4 regions of the Paenibacillus rhizoplanae genome follow, and region 4 is predicted to be linked to each of the others. Evidence: riboswitches for the same ligand, from Rfam matches in the RefSeq annotation. Region 4 holds a riboswitch; each other region holds the start of a gene.
What was found. A riboswitch is a leader RNA that binds a small molecule or an ion and turns the genes downstream of it on or off. The one in region 4 is predicted to bind thiamine pyrophosphate.
Positions count from the first base shown of each region.

Region 1: linked by a shared signal. The riboswitch ahead of ACFSX3_RS17355 (ABC transporter substrate-binding protein) and the one ahead of ACFSX3_RS11195 (ABC transporter ATP-binding protein) in region 4 are both predicted to bind thiamine pyrophosphate.
Region 2: linked by a shared signal. The riboswitch ahead of thiC (phosphomethylpyrimidine synthase ThiC) and the one ahead of ACFSX3_RS11195 (ABC transporter ATP-binding protein) in region 4 are both predicted to bind thiamine pyrophosphate.
Region 3: linked by a shared signal. The riboswitch ahead of ACFSX3_RS31495 (thiamine phosphate synthase) and the one ahead of ACFSX3_RS11195 (ABC transporter ATP-binding protein) in region 4 are both predicted to bind thiamine pyrophosphate.

Region 1 is NZ_JBHUKY010000030.1:26,091-30,350, reverse strand. It holds gene ACFSX3_RS17370 (ABC transporter ATP-binding protein) at 1-187, opposite strand, end outside; gene ACFSX3_RS17365 (ABC transporter permease) at 268-1,029, opposite strand; gene ACFSX3_RS17360 (thiamine-binding protein) at 1,026-1,319, opposite strand; gene ACFSX3_RS17355 (ABC transporter substrate-binding protein) at 1,372-2,445, opposite strand; TPP riboswitch at 2,595-2,705, opposite strand; gene ACFSX3_RS17350 (hypothetical protein) at 2,778-4,229, opposite strand.
Region 2 is NZ_JBHUKY010000041.1:20,004-24,263, reverse strand. It holds gene ACFSX3_RS22285 (tetratricopeptide repeat protein) at 1-278, shown strand, start outside; gene trxB (thioredoxin-disulfide reductase) at 324-1,277, shown strand; TPP riboswitch at 1,327-1,433, shown strand; gene thiC (phosphomethylpyrimidine synthase ThiC) at 1,585-3,279, shown strand; gene ACFSX3_RS22270 (DUF1858 domain-containing protein) at 3,447-3,674, shown strand; gene ACFSX3_RS22265 (DUF438 domain-containing protein) at 3,689-4,260, shown strand, end outside.
Region 3 is NZ_JBHUKY010000102.1:26,993-31,252, reverse strand. It holds gene ACFSX3_RS31515 (amidohydrolase family protein) at 1-343, opposite strand, end outside; gene ACFSX3_RS31510 (hypothetical protein) at 347-664, opposite strand; gene ACFSX3_RS31505 (SDR family oxidoreductase) at 957-1,829, shown strand; gene ACFSX3_RS31500 (hypothetical protein) at 1,982-2,518, shown strand; TPP riboswitch at 2,574-2,676, shown strand; gene ACFSX3_RS31495 (thiamine phosphate synthase) at 2,804-3,475, shown strand; gene thiS (sulfur carrier protein ThiS) at 3,466-3,669, shown strand; gene ACFSX3_RS31485 (thiazole synthase) at 3,754-4,260, shown strand, end outside.
Region 4 is NZ_JBHUKY010000021.1:209,798-214,057, reverse strand. It holds gene ACFSX3_RS11205 (DHA2 family efflux MFS transporter permease subunit) at 1-1,143, opposite strand, end outside; gene ACFSX3_RS11200 (TetR/AcrR family transcriptional regulator) at 1,294-1,950, shown strand; TPP riboswitch at 2,017-2,119, shown strand; gene ACFSX3_RS11195 (ABC transporter ATP-binding protein) at 2,250-3,020, shown strand; gene ACFSX3_RS11190 (ABC transporter permease) at 3,001-3,777, shown strand; gene ACFSX3_RS11185 (ABC transporter substrate-binding protein) at 3,774-4,260, shown strand, end outside.

The sequences.
Region 1 (4,260 bases), on a different contig from region 4:
TGCCGCAGCCGGACGGGCCGACAATGGAGACGAATTCCTGCGGCTCCACGGTCAGGGACACCTGATTCAGCACCTGCGTCTCCCGGCGGCGGTGCGTGAATGACTTGGAGATGCCGCTGACTTCAAGCGCAGGCGGCACACTGCTTGTACCCAGGCGTCCGTCTCCGTCCGCCTTATCCAGTTCAATCCTCGTAAGCTCAGACACTTGGCTTAGCCTCCTTCAGTTAATTATTGCTGCTTCCGTTTTGGATTATCCTCTCGTGCTTCTTAAGCTTCCTTGCGCGGCTTCCAGCGCACCAGCCATCTCTCCAGCAGGGCAATGAGTGCGAATAATACGAGACTTAGCAGCACGATAATGGCGATAGCTACGAACATCCGGTCCGCACGGTAAGAGGCCTTTTGCAGCAGCAAATAGTAGCCGATGCCCTTGTCAGCGCCGATCCATTCGGCCACCACCGCGCCCATAACGGCATAGGTGGCGGAGATTTTGAGGCCCGAGAACAGAGAGGGCAGCGAGCCGGGAAGCTCCAGCTTGGTGAAGATCTGCCACTTGCCCGCACCGGCCATCTTCATATAATTCATCATCACCCGGTCGCTTTGGGCCAGCCCGCCCATGGCTGCAACAGCTACGGGGAAGAAGCAGACGAGGGTGATCAGGATGATTTTGGGCAGCAGGCCGAAGCCGAACCAGATAATCAGCAGCGGGGCCAGCGCAAGGGAGGGCACATTCTGGCTGAGGATCAGCAGCGGATAGAACGCTCTCTTGAGCCAGGGCAGCAGATGCAGCAGCAGGGCGGTGAAGAGGCCGATGCCCGTGCCGACCGGGAAGCCGATCAGGGTCAGCCGCAGCGTAGCAGCGGTGTGCTCCCAGATCCCGGAGGCGTTGTTCTTCGACTCACGCGCGATATCCGTGGGACTCGGCAGCTGGTAAGCCGGGATGTCGAACAGCATGACCGATAGCTGCCATATCCCGACAAAAAAGAGGACCGCCACAAAGGGCGGCCACACTAGCTTCCAGGTGCTTCTCACGGCCGGTATTTCTCCGTCAGCTTATCCATGCTGATGCCGCCCGGATTATGGGCGATCTTGATCTGTGAGATTACACTAGGACTGCCGGAAGCGATCAGCGCCTCATGCATGTCACGCACAATATCCAGCAGCTCGGACAGCTCGCCTTCCATCGTGGTCTCCAGCGGATTCACCTGATGCTTCACGCCTGACTTCTGAATGACCTCTATAGCCTTGTCCACGTAAGGGATAGAATCCTCGTTGTTCGGTGTCTTGGGAATTACCTGAATGCTGAGCAATGTATTAGCCATGATGAATCCTTCCTCTCCAAGTTAAGTATAAGATTCCCGCCATGCGGGTTCATTATGATTCCGGCAAAAATTCATTCGTAAACGTACTCTCCGCATCCAGCGGCTTATCCAGCAGCTTCAGGCCGTACATCCAGTCGGCGTAATTCTTCCAGATCTCAAGCTTCTGCTCACCCCAGCGCGGGGCGTCGTCCTTGTATTTTGGGCTAAGCCATTTCTGGCTGGCCAGCACCAGCTTGGGGTCCAGATCAGGTACAGCATCGGACAAGACCGTCGCGGCTTCTTCCGGGTGGTCGATGGCGTACTGATAGCCTTTTGACGTAGCCTTCAGGAATGCCTTCACCACTTCAGGATGCTCGGCAATCTCCTTCTCGCTGGTCGTCAGCACCGGGGTGTAGTAATCCAGCTGCGGAGCGTAATCCTTCAGATACAGCATATCCAGCGGCTCCCCGCGCAGCTCGGCTTCCACGCCAGTCCATGCATAGAAGATCCAGGCGAAGTCAATATCCCGCTTCACGGCTGTGAAAAAGTCCGCTTCGCCGATATTTACCAGCTTCACCTTGGAGACATCCCCGCCTTCGGGGTCCATGATGGCTTTCATGGCAGCCTGCTCCGCAGGGGAGCCCCAGCCTCCGTACGTTTTACCTTCAAAATCCTTCGGCGTCTTAATATTGCGGTCCTTCGGAGCCGCGAAGCCGGAGGTGTTATGCTGAATGATTGCAGCAATTGATACCAGCGGCACATCCTGCAGACGAGCCAGGGTCAGCGCCTCTTGGGCACTGATGCCGAATTGGGCTTCACCGGAAGTGACCATCGTGTCGGACCCGGCAGCACCAGGCTGTACAATCTGAACGTCAAGACCTTCCTCCGCGTAATAGCCAAGCTCCTTAGCTGCATACAGGCCGGTATGATTCGTGTTCGGCGTCCAGTCCAGGGCAATCTTGACCGGCGTCAGCGCCTTAGGTGCATCCGTGGGTGCGGCTGCGGATGCATCAGGCGCAGCCGTGCTGTTCCCGGCAGCAGGTGCGCTGGCTCCTGCATTGCCGCTGTTGTTCCCGCCGCCACATCCCGCTACGGTGAGCAGCAGCATGGAGCTGAGCAGTAGTGTGACTGTTTTTTTGACTCCCATTTCTCTTTCTCTCTCCTTCCAGCAACCCCTGGTCTTCAGAGCTTACAGAAACCTTATTCCTGTACATCCTTAGAATCAAAAAAGCGTCCCGAAGATCGGGACGCCAGTGACTTGCGTGAGGGGACTTCAGCTTCAGTACCGCTTAAGGCACTGTGCCGAATGAAGATTCCTACGCTGGCATTATCCAGATCAGGTATAAGGGTCAGTATCTTGTGGGATACAATCTCAGCCGGCCAATTCCAGCACCCCTGGTTCTATAAAGTTCACGGGTATTGCTATGTTCTTACGGTGTATTATAGACGGCAGCTTCGCGGTTGTCCAGAGCCGTCTGTTCAATCCTTATCATAGTACCGCCTTTTGCGGCGGCTGCGGATTCCATTCCGCGCCTCCCGCAGTGTTAAGCCGATACTGACCGCGATCCCCGAAAAGGTCAGGAACAGAGCCAGGTACTCGAACACGGAGTACTCCAGCATTTTGCTCCAGTCGATGTTCCCTTTCAGATCCTCAATGACCTGGTTCATGCCGTAGATACCGCTGATTACCGTAAATACAGTCAGGACCATCAGCAGGGTATCCCGGCGTTTGGCCTGGAATTTGTCCTGATACTGAAACAGGTCATTCAGGGTCATCTTCACTTCATCGAACAGGGCATCATTGCCGTAGACCTTGCGCAGTTGGAAAAAAATCTCCCGCCCCTGCGACTGCGAGATCAGCTCCAGAAAATAGAATTTGGCGGAAAATTTATTGATCAGAAAGATCAGATTCTCGATCTCGTCGTAATCGTGGTTGATGCGCAGCCGGGAATGCAGATTGGCGAGCTTCAGCAGCACGATTTTATGAAAAATACTCAGCAGCAGTCCATAATAATACTCTCCGTACATCTGGTTGACCAGCTCCGTGGCAATATCGGGCTTCGCCCGGCTCAGGCAGCAGAAGGTCTGCTCGTTCGTCATATAATAGGTGTCCGGCCCCCAGCGGCTATAGCAATGCTCCCGGGTGTACTGCTCGATATACTCAGGATCACTCGCACTGGTAAAAGGCTTACCGTCTATAGTCAGCCCATCCAGCTGGGAGGCGCGGTAGCGCAGCTCTACACTGATCTCATCCAGCTCTTCCTCACGGTTGAAGCCATAGAAGGCCTGCACCAGCATCCGTTCATCCACGAAAAAAGGCAGGGTCTCGAAATAAGCGCCATCAATCTCCGCAGGGTCGAGAAACGGCTCCAGACCGGAGACGAGATTCTTGAACACGAAATCCTCCACCCGGCCGAAGGACTTCTCCTGGCAATGGATAAAGGCATGTTTATCCTGATAACACACATCCTCCAGTGTTCGGAACCGGTCAGCGAATTCCAGCACAGTGCTGAAGGGAAGGTTTTTCTCCTCGATTGCCACTCTTATGGTCAGAAAGCCCAGCTCAAATGGGCAGAGGAACACATCGGTGGACAGAATCCGGAAATTCACAGACTCGAAGAGCATTTCCAGCCGGCACGGCAGATCGTTTACCCGGGAAAAGCGGCGGAAGGAATCGCTGTCCTTCTCACGCGGAAACAGCACATGAGCGGCAAACGGCAGATAGCTGCGCTCCATTTTCTCATGGGACACGCAGTAGCCTTCTCCGTAATAGGCATTCTCCAGTTCCTTGTTATCGAGAAAAAAACGCGTGAACCCATCCTTCTGCAGACTTGCTATCAGCTCTTTATCCTGTCCGGGCTTGATGGAGAAGGGGAAAATAAATTGCAGCAACGCTGTATGCAGGGTGGGTTCAGAATGCAGTTCAACCATGTGGGTGTTCCATCCTTCTTCGCAGAATATG
Region 2 (4,260 bases), on a different contig from region 4:
TCCAGAAGAAGGATGCGGAGCATATCTGGAAGCAGTTCATCGGCAGCCTGTACCCGGATGTACCGCTGTTCCGCAATGACGGCGGCTGGTGCGCTGCACTGGAGTATCTGACGGCCCGGCTGCATGGACAGCCGGTTACGTTCCGTGAGGCTGCCCAGCGTTATGGAGTGTCGGTCTCGATGGTAAGCCGTTATGCACGGCGGATTGACAGCGAATGTGATATACGGGCGATGCTGCCCGGAACCGGCGGCTTATCGCCGTCCACCACCCGTATTTAAGCATTGCTGCTGTAAGACAAACCTACTTGTAAGGAGGCCAATGTAATGTACAAAACGATTGTAATCGGAACAGGCCCGGCCGGGCTGACTGCCGCGATTTATCTGGCGCGTGCGAACCTGAGCCCGCTGGTAATTGAAGGCTTGCAGCCGGGGGGACAACTGACAACGACGACAGAAGTGGAGAACTTTCCAGGCTTCCCCGAAGGGATTCTGGGTCCGGACCTGATGGACAATATGCGCAAGCAGGCAGAACGCTTCGGCGCTGAATTCAAGAATGGCTGGGTGGAGTCCGTGGACTTCTCACAGCGTCCGTTCAAGGTAACAGTGGACGGAATGGGTGTATTGGAAGCGGAGTCGGTCATTATTTCAACCGGGGCCTCTGCAAGATATCTGGGTATCCCGGGCGAGCAGGAGAATGTGGGACGCGGGGTCAGCACCTGTGCGACCTGTGACGGCTTCTTTTTCCGTAATAAAAAGATTGTCGTCGTCGGCGGCGGGGACTCCGCTATGGAGGAAGCCAGCTTCCTAACCCGCTTTGCGTCCAGCGTAACGCTGGTTCACCGCCGTCCCGAGCTGCGTGCCTCGAAGATTATGCAGGACCGGGCGCGTGACAACAGCAAGGTCACCTGGGCCTTGAACCGCACACCGGTTGAAGTAACGGTAGGAGAGACCGGAGTGAAGGGCCTTACGGTGCTTAATAATGAGACAGGTCTGACAGAGCTGGTAGAGGCAGACGGCGTGTTCGTAGCGATTGGACACACACCGAATACAGCCTTCTTGGGCGGGCAGATCAACACGGATGCCAATGGTTATATCGTGGTCAATCCGGGTACCACCGAGACCAACATCCCCGGTGTATTTGCCTGCGGCGATGTGCAGGATACACGTTACCGTCAAGCGATATCGGCAGCGGGAACCGGCTGTATGGCCGCCATGGATGCTGAGAAGTTCCTGGAAGGCACGATGGTGCACGACTGGAGCGAATCGCTGGACAAATAACGGGTTTACAAGAATTACCCACACAGTTAAAATGTATTTAATTAGATAAGATACCCACTAGGGGAGCCTGAATAGGCTGAGACGGGAAAATTGAATTCCCGGACCCTTGAACCTGATCTGGATCATACCAGCGTAGGAAAGTGGAGTCGGACCTTTTTTGAATACAGTCTTATTTGGCTGTTCCTTTAATAAAGCCGCTCCAGGTGGAGCGGCTTTTTGATTTGCAAGAATCTATAGATTCTGCGGCTCAATCTGCTGCGTGACCTCTTATCTGATGGGTGTACAGAGCGAAGAGGAGGAGATTGAAATGGCAGGAATGGTCAAAAACGAAGAGGTGGATCTTTCCGGATTCCCGGCAAGCCGTAAAGTGTATGTGGAGGGCTCACGCCCGGATATCCGGGTTCCGATGCGTGAGATCAGCCTCAGCAGAACCGAAGGCGTTGCCGGGGAAGAGGAGAATGCTCCGCTGCGTGTCTATGACACAAGCGGCATGTACACGGATGCAGCAGAGGAGACCGACATTCGGAGGGGGCTGCCGCCGCACCGTTCAAGCTGGATCGCGGAGCGTGGCGATTCGGAGGAATACACCGGAAGAGCCGTCCGGCCGGAGGATAACGGAATCCGCAGGGAGGGGGCCTTGGCAGAAGCTTGTTCAGGACTGAGCCGGAATCCCCGGCGGGCCTATACAGGCGGTAATGTGACTCAGCTGCATTATGCAAGGCAAGGAATTATAACACCGGAAATGGAGTATATTGCGATCCGCGAGAATACCCGGCCGGAGTTCGTAAGGGATGAGGTTGCCTCGGGCCGCGCGATTATTCCGGCCAATATAAATCACCCGGAGAGTGAGCCGATGATTATCGGCCGTAACTTCCTGGTGAAGATCAATGCAAATATCGGAAATTCTGCGGTCACTTCTTCTATAGAAGAGGAGGTGGAGAAGATGCGGTGGGCGACCCGCTGGGGGGCTGATACCCTCATGGATCTCTCCACCGGCTCCAAGATCCATACCACCCGGGAGTGGATTATCCGCAATTCTCCTGTGCCGGTCGGTACAGTGCCCTTATACCAGGCGCTGGAGAAGGTGAACGGCATAGCCGAGGACTTAACCTGGGAGCTCTACCGTGACACGCTGATTGAGCAGGCGGAGCAGGGGGTGGATTACTTCACCATTCATGCCGGAGTGCTGCGCCGCTATATTCCGCTGACTGCCCGGAGAATGACCGGCATCGTGTCCCGGGGCGGATCGATTATGGCCGCCTGGTGCCTGGCCCATCAGCAGGAGAACTTCCTGTACACACACTTCGAAGACATATGTGAGATTATGAAGACGTATGATGTGGCCTTCTCGCTGGGAGATGGCCTGCGTCCCGGTTCTATCGCTGATGCCAATGACGAAGCTCAGTTCGCCGAGCTGGAGACGCTGGGAGAGCTGACGGCGCTTGCCTGGAAGCACGATGTTCAGGTTATGGTCGAAGGTCCGGGCCATGTGCCAATGCACAAGATCAAGGAGAATATGGACAAGCAGCTTGAGATTTGCCACGAAGCCCCTTTCTACACCCTCGGTCCGCTAACTACGGATATTGCACCCGGCTATGATCACATCACGTCGGCCATCGGGGCAGCGATAATCGGGGGGCTTGGAACGGCAATGCTGTGTTACGTTACACCTAAGGAGCATTTAGGCCTGCCTGACAAGAATGATGTGCGCGAAGGAGTCATTACCTACAAAATTGCTGCACATGCCGCAGACCTCGCCAAGGGACATCCGGGTGCGCAGGACCGGGACAACGCGCTGTCCAAGGCGCGGTTCGAGTTCCGCTGGCGCGACCAGTTTCATCTCTCCCTGGACCCGGAAAGGGCGCAGGCGTATCATGATGAGACCCTGCCTGCGGAGGGGGCAAAGCAGGCGCATTTCTGCTCGATGTGCGGCCCTAAATTCTGCAGCATGCGGATTTCGCATGATATCCGTAATTCCCATAGATGGAGCAAATCGCTCTAACATAGCTGCTAATACAGCGGAATCGTAACATTCTCAGACTATCTCCCGAGCTGAAAGGCTGGCGGGGATAGTCTTTTTGTAGTTAGTGATTACAATCACAATTCACCTCTGTACCCTATGCTAAGCTGGTGTTGAGAAGAATTCTCATTAGTGAGGTGTGCAAAAGGATGAGCAAAGCGTTGAAGCTGGATGAATCGGTCTTTGAGCTGGTAAGCAGGCACCCGGAAATTGTTGAGATCATGGTGGAACTGGGTTTTCGTGATATTACGAAGCCTGGAATGCTGCAGACTGCAGGACGATTCATGACCCTGTCCAAAGGAATGAAATTAAAGAAAATAGAGCTGGAAACCGTTCGGCTGGCCTTTCAGCAGCATGGTTTCGAGATTATAGAATAGAAGGAGAGATTACGATGAGCGAACTGATTAATAACCGCGAGGTCGATGTGCAGGAACAGACACGCCGCCAGGCTATGCTGAGAGAGATCATCAAGGAGCTGCATGCGGGCAAAAGCGTGGAGGAGGTTAAGGCGCGTTTTGAAGAAGCGGTAGGCGATGTTACGGTGGAGGAAATCTCCGCCATGGAGCACTCCCTGATGACCGAGGAAGGCATTCCGGTAGAGGAAGTACAGCGCCTCTGCTCCGTGCATACGGCAATCTTCAAGGGCTCGATTGAACAGATTCACCGTTCTTCTAAGCCCGAGGAGCAGCCCGGTCATCCCGTGCATACGTTCAAGCTGGAGAACCGCGAGATCGAGCGTCTGGTCAACTTCCGGCTGGAGCTGCATGCGGATAAGTTCAAGAAGAACGCCAGTGATGAGATTATTTTCAAGCTGCTGGAGGACCTGAGTCTGTTGCTGGATCTCGACAAGCACTACAGCCGCAAGGAGAATCTGTTGTTTCCTTACCTGGAAAAGTACGGCATTTACGGTCCTACGAAGGTAATGTGGGGAGTCGATGACGGAATCCGCAATATGATCAAGGA
Region 3 (4,260 bases), on a different contig from region 4:
GAAGATTGCGTGCACTTGTAACATGAGCAGACACGTAAGCACCCATGCTTCGGGCCTCCTGGCAGATCGCTTCGAGAATCTCCTGATCCAGCTGGGGCAGTCCGGCAGTGGCGGGATCGTAGCCGTCTTCCAGCGCTGTTTTGATGAAATGTATTCCTTGTCCCAGGACTTCACGGACCTTAAGCCGCGCCTCCTCCGCACTCCCTACCCCGATAGGCTCCTGACCACCGTACCCGCCTGGAGCTGTGAATACTTTGCCGGACGTAAGAATTCTGGGAAAAGCACCGCCCTCAAGCTGCTGCGTGTGAGTGACCACCTCTTCAATCGATGCTGCCGTAGTCATCCCCTAATCGCGGATCGTAGTAATTCCTTCTGCAAGGCACGCGGCCAAATATTCCGTATGATATCCGTGCAGCGGCTCATTCTGTATGTACTTGAAGCTGGTATGGGCATGGGTGTGAATAAACCCCGGCAAAATGACCATACCCTCAAGGTCGATCACTGTTGTGGCGGAGTCATACCCGGTTCTCCCGTTAATGTCACTATGCTGTGCTATGGTGCCGAAGCGGCCATTAACAATCTCAATGCTTACATGATGCAGCGGCGGCTGTCCGGTTCCATCGATTACAGTTCCGTTCGTCAGCAAGATGCGCTCATTTCCCATGATAGAAGCGTCCCCTCAGTTAAGGTAGTTGTCGTTCCTCACAAAGTATAGGACATTCCTCTTAGCGGATATAGATAATATTCTCTTTGGAAACGTTCCTTACTTACAGACTATCGTTCCGCTATGGGCGGCGGTCAAGGAAGATTTGTTGTTTGGCCAGCTCCAAAGTGTGGTAAGTAACATAACGTAAAGCGATTCAGACAAGCTGCCAGGATGCATAAACACCAGACCTTAAGCCATGCTAACAAGGATGAGTTCAACATTATTGTGAACTGCGAAAGGAGAATGGATTATGCCAGACACAAGTAAACAACCTATCAAAACCCTGCCTCCGCAGGTACAGGATCAGCAGCCCGGAATTGAAAGTGAGATGAATCCGCTTCCGGAGTTTGAGACATCGGCTTACAAGGCAGCAGACAAACTGCTGGGCAAGGCCGCACTCATTACGGGAGGCGACAGCGGGATCGGGCGTGCGGTTGCCGTTCATTTTGCCAAGGAGGGCGCAGATGTGGTGATCTCCTACTTGAACGAGCATGAGGATGCGGAAGAGACCAAGCGCCAGGTGGAGCAGGAGGGCAGAAAGTGTATTTTGATCGCCGGGGACATCGGGGACGAAGCCTTCTGTCAGGACCTGATTCATCAAACGGTTGAAGGACTTGGCAAGCTCGATATTCTGATCAACAATGCGGCGGAGCAGCATCCGCAGGACCATATTGAGGACATCACAGCGGAGCAGCTGGAGCGTACGTTCCGGACGAATATTTTCTCCATGTTCTATCTGACCAAGGCAGCTATGCCTCATCTTAAAAAAGGCGCTACGATCATTAACACCACCTCCATCACGGCGTATCGCGGCAGCCCGCAGCTGCTGGACTATTCGTCCACCAAGGGAGCGATTCTCAGCTTCACCCGTTCGCTGTCGATGAATCTGGCCGATAAGGGCATCCGCGTGAATGCGGTAGCGCCCGGACCGATCTGGACCCCGCTGATTCCGTCAACTTTTGACGCGAAGAAGGTCAGTGAGTTCGGCGGCACCCAGCCGATGAAGCGCCCGGGGCAGCCTGAAGAGCTGGCACCGGCTTATGTATACCTGGCCTCGGACGATTCCTCTTATGTGAGCGGACAGGTTATGCATGTGAACGGCGGCGAGGTCGTCAACGGATGATGGGTGCAGAATAAGATCTGGATGCAGATTCTTTATATAAATTCTATTATAAAAAAGCCTAACCGCTTGCCGGCAGGCTTTTTTTCTGCGCTTGTAACTATTACAATATATTTCCGTCTATTTAGATAATTTGATATGAAAAGGGGATTGGGATGCTTAGAAAAAAAGGATTCATTCTATCTGCAGCGGGGATTTTAGTTTTTCTGGTAGTGTTCATTTATTTGACTCCTTTTGCAGGGAGACTTGTGGAAAATACAAGATTGGAAGGAAATGCAAAAAGAATTGGGATTAGAATTACACAGGAATCGCCGCCGCTACCCCTTGTTACTTCCGGGAAAACCCAAATTCCGGTTACCCAAGGCAGCTATTGCTGGGGAAAATTAGGATGTGCGGATTATACAGGTGGACAATCCATGGTACAGGGGGTTACTCCCACTGTTATAGCCCCTGAGGGGAGGATCGATGTTGCTTATACTTATAAACCGGCACCCGGCGGGTTAACCGTTCAGCAATTTGTCGATGATAAAGAAGTACAAATTCCATTGAAGAACGGCTCTTTTAATGCTCCAAAAGAACAAGGTGTTTATTACTACGGCATATCAGCATTCTGGACAACCGAGGATGGTAAATTTTCAGAAGGGAGTTCATCTGTGGTTTTTGTAATTGAAGTAAAATCTACGAAAGAATAGCTCTAACAGGAATTATATGCTAATATACAACAAGCAAGACGAAACAATCGCATAGAACGATCACTAGGGGTGCCGCAAGGCTGAGACGGGCGTATCTGCTCGGACCCTTTGAACCTGATCTGGGTTATACCAGCGTAGGGAAGTGGAGAACGAATAATGCAGCGGGGGTATACGGCTAGTACCGGTATTCCTGCTTCTATTCCAGACTGCTTCCTTATGGGGGCGGTCTTTTTTGTGTTGTGGAGTGGTGTAGAGTGAGCTGGAACAGACGGGAGGAGAAGGGTATTGTACGAGATTCATGCGGTCTCGGACGGGCGGCTGATGCCTGAAGCGCTGGCCGAATGGGCAGTGGCGGTACATCCCATGGTGGATTATATTCATCTCCGGGAAAAAGCCATGTCCGCCCGCGAACTGCTGGCTGCGGCGCAGCAGATGCTTCAGGCCGGGGTTCCGCCTTCGAAGCTGGTCATTAATGACCGGATCGATCTTGCCCTGGCCGCCGGGGCAGGTGGTGTACAGTTAGCCTGGCATAGCCTTCCGCCAGCCGCAGTGCGCGGCTGTGCACCGGACCTGCGGATCGGCAGGTCCGTGCACTCCCGGGAAGAGGCGGCGGAGGCTGGAAGGCAGGGAGCGGACTTTTGCCTCTACGGGCATGTGTTCCCGACGGCCTGCAAGCCCGGACAGCAGGCACGCGGACTGGAGCAGCTGGCGGAGGCCGTCCGCTGGAGCCGCATACCGCTGATTGCGCTCGGAGGGATTACCCCGGGCAATGCCGGAACAGTGCTGGCCCAAGGGGCGGCTGGCATTGCTGTCATGTCGGGGATCTGCGGAGCCCCGGACCCGGTGGCAGCGGCCCGGGCATACAGGGCAGCGGTTCAGAGGGCGGCCGAGCTGGCTGAGACGCCGGATATGGATCAAGCACAGGGCACAGCAGGAGGTGAACAGACGTGGATGTGACCGTTAACGGGAAGAGTCAAAGGATCGAAGAGAGCTGCCGGACACTGGCGGATCTGCTGGCCCGGCCCGAGTGGGCCGGTAAGCTGGTGATTGTCGAGCTGAACGGTGAGCTTGCCCGTAGAGAGGCTTATGGAGAGACACTGCTCAGCGAGGGGGACCGGATGGAGCTGGTTCATTTTGTAGGCGGAGGTTAGGGATAGGCGGGCAGAGGAGAAGCGAACGAGCAGGCAGATTGGCAGTTTAGATGCAGGCGAAGAATTATCCCAGGAGGCGTTAAGATGAAAGATCCATTGACGATTGGCGGAGTGACTCTAACCAGCAGACTGTTCATTGGTACCGGAAAATACAGCCGTAACACCCTCATTCCCGAGGTCATTGTACGCTCAGGCTCACAGGTCATTACCGTTGCCCTGCGCCGGGTGGACCCGGAGAGCAAGGACAATATTGTCAGCCATATTCCTTCCCATATGACCTTGCTGCCCAATACCTCCGGTGCGCGCACCGCAGAGGAAGCAGTACGGATTGCCCGGCTGGCGAGATCGGCGGGGCTAGGCAACTGGGTGAAGATTGAGGTTATCAACGACCAGAAATATTTACTGCCGGATAATATGGAGACCATCCGGGCAACCGAGATCCTCGCAGCAGAAGGCTTCGTGGTGCTTCCGTATATGAGTCCTGATCTGTCCGCCGCTCTCCGGTTGAAGGCTGCGGGGGCGGCGGCCGTGATGCCGCTGGGAGCGCCAATCGGGTCCAACCGCGGACTGCAGACCAAGGAGCTGATCCGC
Region 4 (4,260 bases):
CGGCATCATCATCATGCCCATTCCAGCCCCGCACATGATCAGCGGGAGGATCAGGTCACGGCTCTGCGTGGTAAGATCGACATGAGAATACTGGAATAACGCGCCGGAGACCAGACTGAGACCGCAGACCACGAGCCAGCGCACACCGATCCGGTCGAACAGGATCCCGGCAATCGGCATCATCAGCCCGGAAGCGATCGCTTGCGGCAGCAGCGTCAGACCGGTATCAAATGCGCCGAAGCCGCGGGCCTGCTGCAGAAATTGCGGGAGCAGGAATAACGCGCCGTATAAGCCGAACTGGGCAATCCACTGCACGATGATTCCTGTCGTGAAATCAACGGATTTCAGAATCCGCAGCTCCAGCAGCGGTGTCTTGGAGCGCAGTTCAGCGATGACAAAAGCGATCAGCGCCACAACGCCCAGCAGCAGCCCGATCAGTGTTTTCTCAGAGGTCCAGCTCTGCGCGCCCTGGCTAACCCCGTAGGTTAACGAAGCAAAAGCCAGCGGTCCAAGAACCATACCGAGCTTATCCATGCCAGGCACGCTATTCTTCGCCGCATTCGGCAGCTTGCGCAGTCCAATCAGCACCGCAATGATGCCAATCGGAATATTAATGAGGAAGATCCAGCGCCAGGAATGGTATTCAACCAGCCAGCCCGACAATACCGGACCAATAGCCGGTGCGAACAGGACGGGAATGCCCATAATGCCCATGACAACGCCAACTTTGCTTTTGGGAGCCAGTCTGTACACATAGGCCATCCCGACAGGGAGCACACAGCCGCCGCCCAGTCCCTGAATGACCCGGAAAACAATCAGCCATTCGGCGCTGCTTGGTGTAGCGCACAGAATCGAGCCTATCGTGAACACAATTACCGCCGTCAGGAATACCGTCTTGGCTCCGAACCGGTCTGACAGCCAGCCTGACAGCGGAATAACGGAAGCCTGAGCCAGCATATATCCGGTAACTACCCACTGCAGCGTATGCAGATCCGTCTTGAAATCAACCACCAGCCTGGACAAGGCTACATTCATCGCCGTACTGTCCAGCACAACCATAAATACTCCTGCAATAATGGCCAGCAAGGGAACCAGAATACTGGACAGCCGGAAATCGGCTTCCTGCTTCAAGGTCTGATCCATATCTCTTCTCCTCCTCAGCTGTCCGCGTTCTACATTGACCTGCGGGCAGATTGTTCTATATAATGAGTGAACGGACAACTGTCCGTAAGTGCAATTCATAGTCTACGGACAATTGTCCGTTGTGTCAATTCTTTTCTGAAAGGGGTTCTCATGAAAAAGCCAGACACCGATGCTGCACGGTTCCCGCCGTCAGCTCCGCAACCCATAGCCTCCGCTCCGCCCGAGTCCGCCGATCCTTATGTACAGCGGATTCTTGAAGCTGCCCGCCAGTTGTTCACCGAGAGCGGACTTGAGGCGGTCAGCATGTACAGCATTGCCAAGCGGGCAGGCATAGGGCAAGGCTCCCTGTACCGCCGTTTCACGGACAAGGGTGAGATCTGTTCTGCACTGCTGAAGGGCAGCGCAGATCAATTCCTGTCCGGGCTGGAGCAGCAGGTCGCTGCCAGTGCCGGTGAAGCCCCGGCTCTTGCTCAGCTGCAGAGCAGCATTGAGCAGATTGCCGATTTCATTGAGCAGTATGCCGAGCTGCTGAATATGATCAAAGCCGAGTTCACCGGCAAGAAGCAGCTGACTCAGTTTGAGCATCCTTTTTTCCAGCGGCTGGGGGTGATGATGACAGAGCTGCTGCAGCGCGCCGCGGCGGGCGGTGAGCTGATTGACATCGATCCGGCCTTTGCGGCCACAGCCTTAATCTCTGTCCTCAGTCCCGATCTGTACCTGTATGAGCAGAAGCGGCACCACGCCTCCAAGCTGGACATCTCCAGGGGCATCGTCACTTTGTTCGTGACCGGTCTGGCTAAGCGCTGACCGCCTGCTCTTTACAAGAGGGAGATTTGTGGTATATTAAGTAGCAATTACGAATTCAATAGCAACATTATTCACTAGGGGAGTCGGCCGACTGAGACGGAGCTTAAGCTTCGGACCCTTTGAACCTGATCTGGATCATACCAGCGGAGGGAAGTGGAGCAGAATGTAACAGTGGTACCCGTCACAGGGCCGCAGCTGACTGTACCTTCCGCCCCATTCATTGCCTCCGGGAATGAATGGGGCTTTTTTGTGCTCCGCGCAGTATGTATTTCAATCCGAGGAGGCTCGTACATAGTCTTATGATCAACATTAGCAATCTGTCCTATGCCTTCGGGACCGGTTCGTCCCGGACCCCCGTATTCTCAGGGCTATCCATGACTGTGCAGCGCGGCGAATTCATTTCTATTGTAGGCGGGAGCGGATGCGGCAAAAGCACTTTGTTCAAAATCATCGCCGGTCTGCTGGAGCCGGGCAGCGGCAGGATTACGCTGAACGGAGCCGAGTCCGCTACAGCAGCGAAGAGGCTGGGCAGTGTGGCCTACATGCCGCAGCAGGATCTCCTCCTGCCTTGGCGCACCGTATTGGACAATTGTCTGCTGCCCTGGGAGCTTAAGCGCAGCCGTCCCAAAGCAGCCGCTATTGCCGAGATCCGCACCCTGCTGCACCGTTTCGGCCTTGACGGAACTGAAGGGGCTTATCCGCAGGAGCTGTCCGGCGGGATGCGCCAGCGCGTGGCGGTCCTCCGCACCGTGGCGGCCGGGAATGACCTGCTGCTGCTCGATGAGCCGTTCGGGGCGCTCGATGCCATTACGAAGCGCTCGCTGCAGCGTTGGCTGCTGGAGTTATGGGCGGAGCTGGACAAGACGGTGCTGTTCATCACCCATGATCTGGAGGAGGCGCTCCTGCTCAGTGACAGAATCTATCTAATGACTGGCAGAGAGGGCAGCGGGATGCAGGAATTCTCAGCCGGTCTCCCCCGTCCGCGCCATCACAGTCTGAACTATCAACCGCAGTTCGCCGCCCTGCGCCAGGAATTGGAGCTGAAGCTATATGAGAACCGCCGCTCCTAGAAGATTGCTCCAGCATTACGGTCCGGCGGCCCTGCTCGCCCTGCTGACGCTTGCGGTCTGGGAGACTGTAGCACGGCTGGGCCTGGTTCCTCCCTTCATCCTTCCGGCTCCGTCCGCCATCTGCAAGGCCTTGCTGGAGGAACGCCGCTTGTTATTCGGGGTGCATTTGCCTGCTACCCTGCTTGAAGTACTCACAGGCTTCGCACTATCTGTGGTCTGCGGCAGTCTGCTGGGAATCGCCATGCACCTGTTCAGTCCGCTGGCCAAGGCGCTGTACCCGCTGCTGATTATCAGCCAGACGGTTCCGCTGATCGCCCTCTCTCCCCTGTTCATCATGTGGTTCGGCTACACCCTATGGAGCAAGGTCGCCGTTGTCTTCCTGACTGCTTTCTTCCCGGTAGTCATTGGTACCTATGACGGGTTGTCCAAAAACACGGATGCCTACCGGGACCTGCTGCTGACGTACGGCGCGAACCGCTGGCAGATTCTCGGAAAGGTGGGCGTTCCGCTGGCTTTGCCCTCTTTTTTCTCCGGACTGAAGCTGTCGGCTGTGTACTGTGTGATTGGTGCAACGATCGGGGAATGGCTTGGGGGCAGCCAGGGGCTGGGCTATTTCAGCCGTAGAATGGCCGGGAATCTGCAGAGCGCCAAGATGTTCGCCGCTGTTGTCTTGTTATCCGTACTCGGTATTCTGCTGTTTCTGGCAGTCGCCGCGCTGGAGAAGATTATTCTGAAGAAAAGAGGACGTTATTCATGACTACTATCCGCTATACCCGTTATCTGCATCATGCAATTTCAAGACCAGCCATGCTGCTGTCCGCTCTGCTACTCTGTATGCTGCCTATCCTGGCAGGCTGCACCAATACGAATAGTCCGGCGGCCTCCGGCTCCCCGGCTGGTACTACCGCAACCTCTGAGGCTGGGACTAAGAGTGCCGCCCAAAAGCTGACGATTATGCTCGACTGGTATCCCAATGCAGTCCACTCCTTTTTGTATGCGGCACAGGCTGAAGGTTATTTTGCTGAGGAAGGTCTGGAGGTTGAGATTCAGATGCCGGCCGATACCAATGATGCGCTGAAGCTTGTTGCTGCGGGGAAGGTGGATCTCGCACTCAGTTATCAGCCGCAGGTATTGATGGCACGGGGGGAGCAGATTCCGGTCAAGTCGATCGCTGCGCTGGTGCGCCACCCGCTGAATCATCTCATGGTAGCCGCAGACAGCGGCATTAACCGCCCGGGAG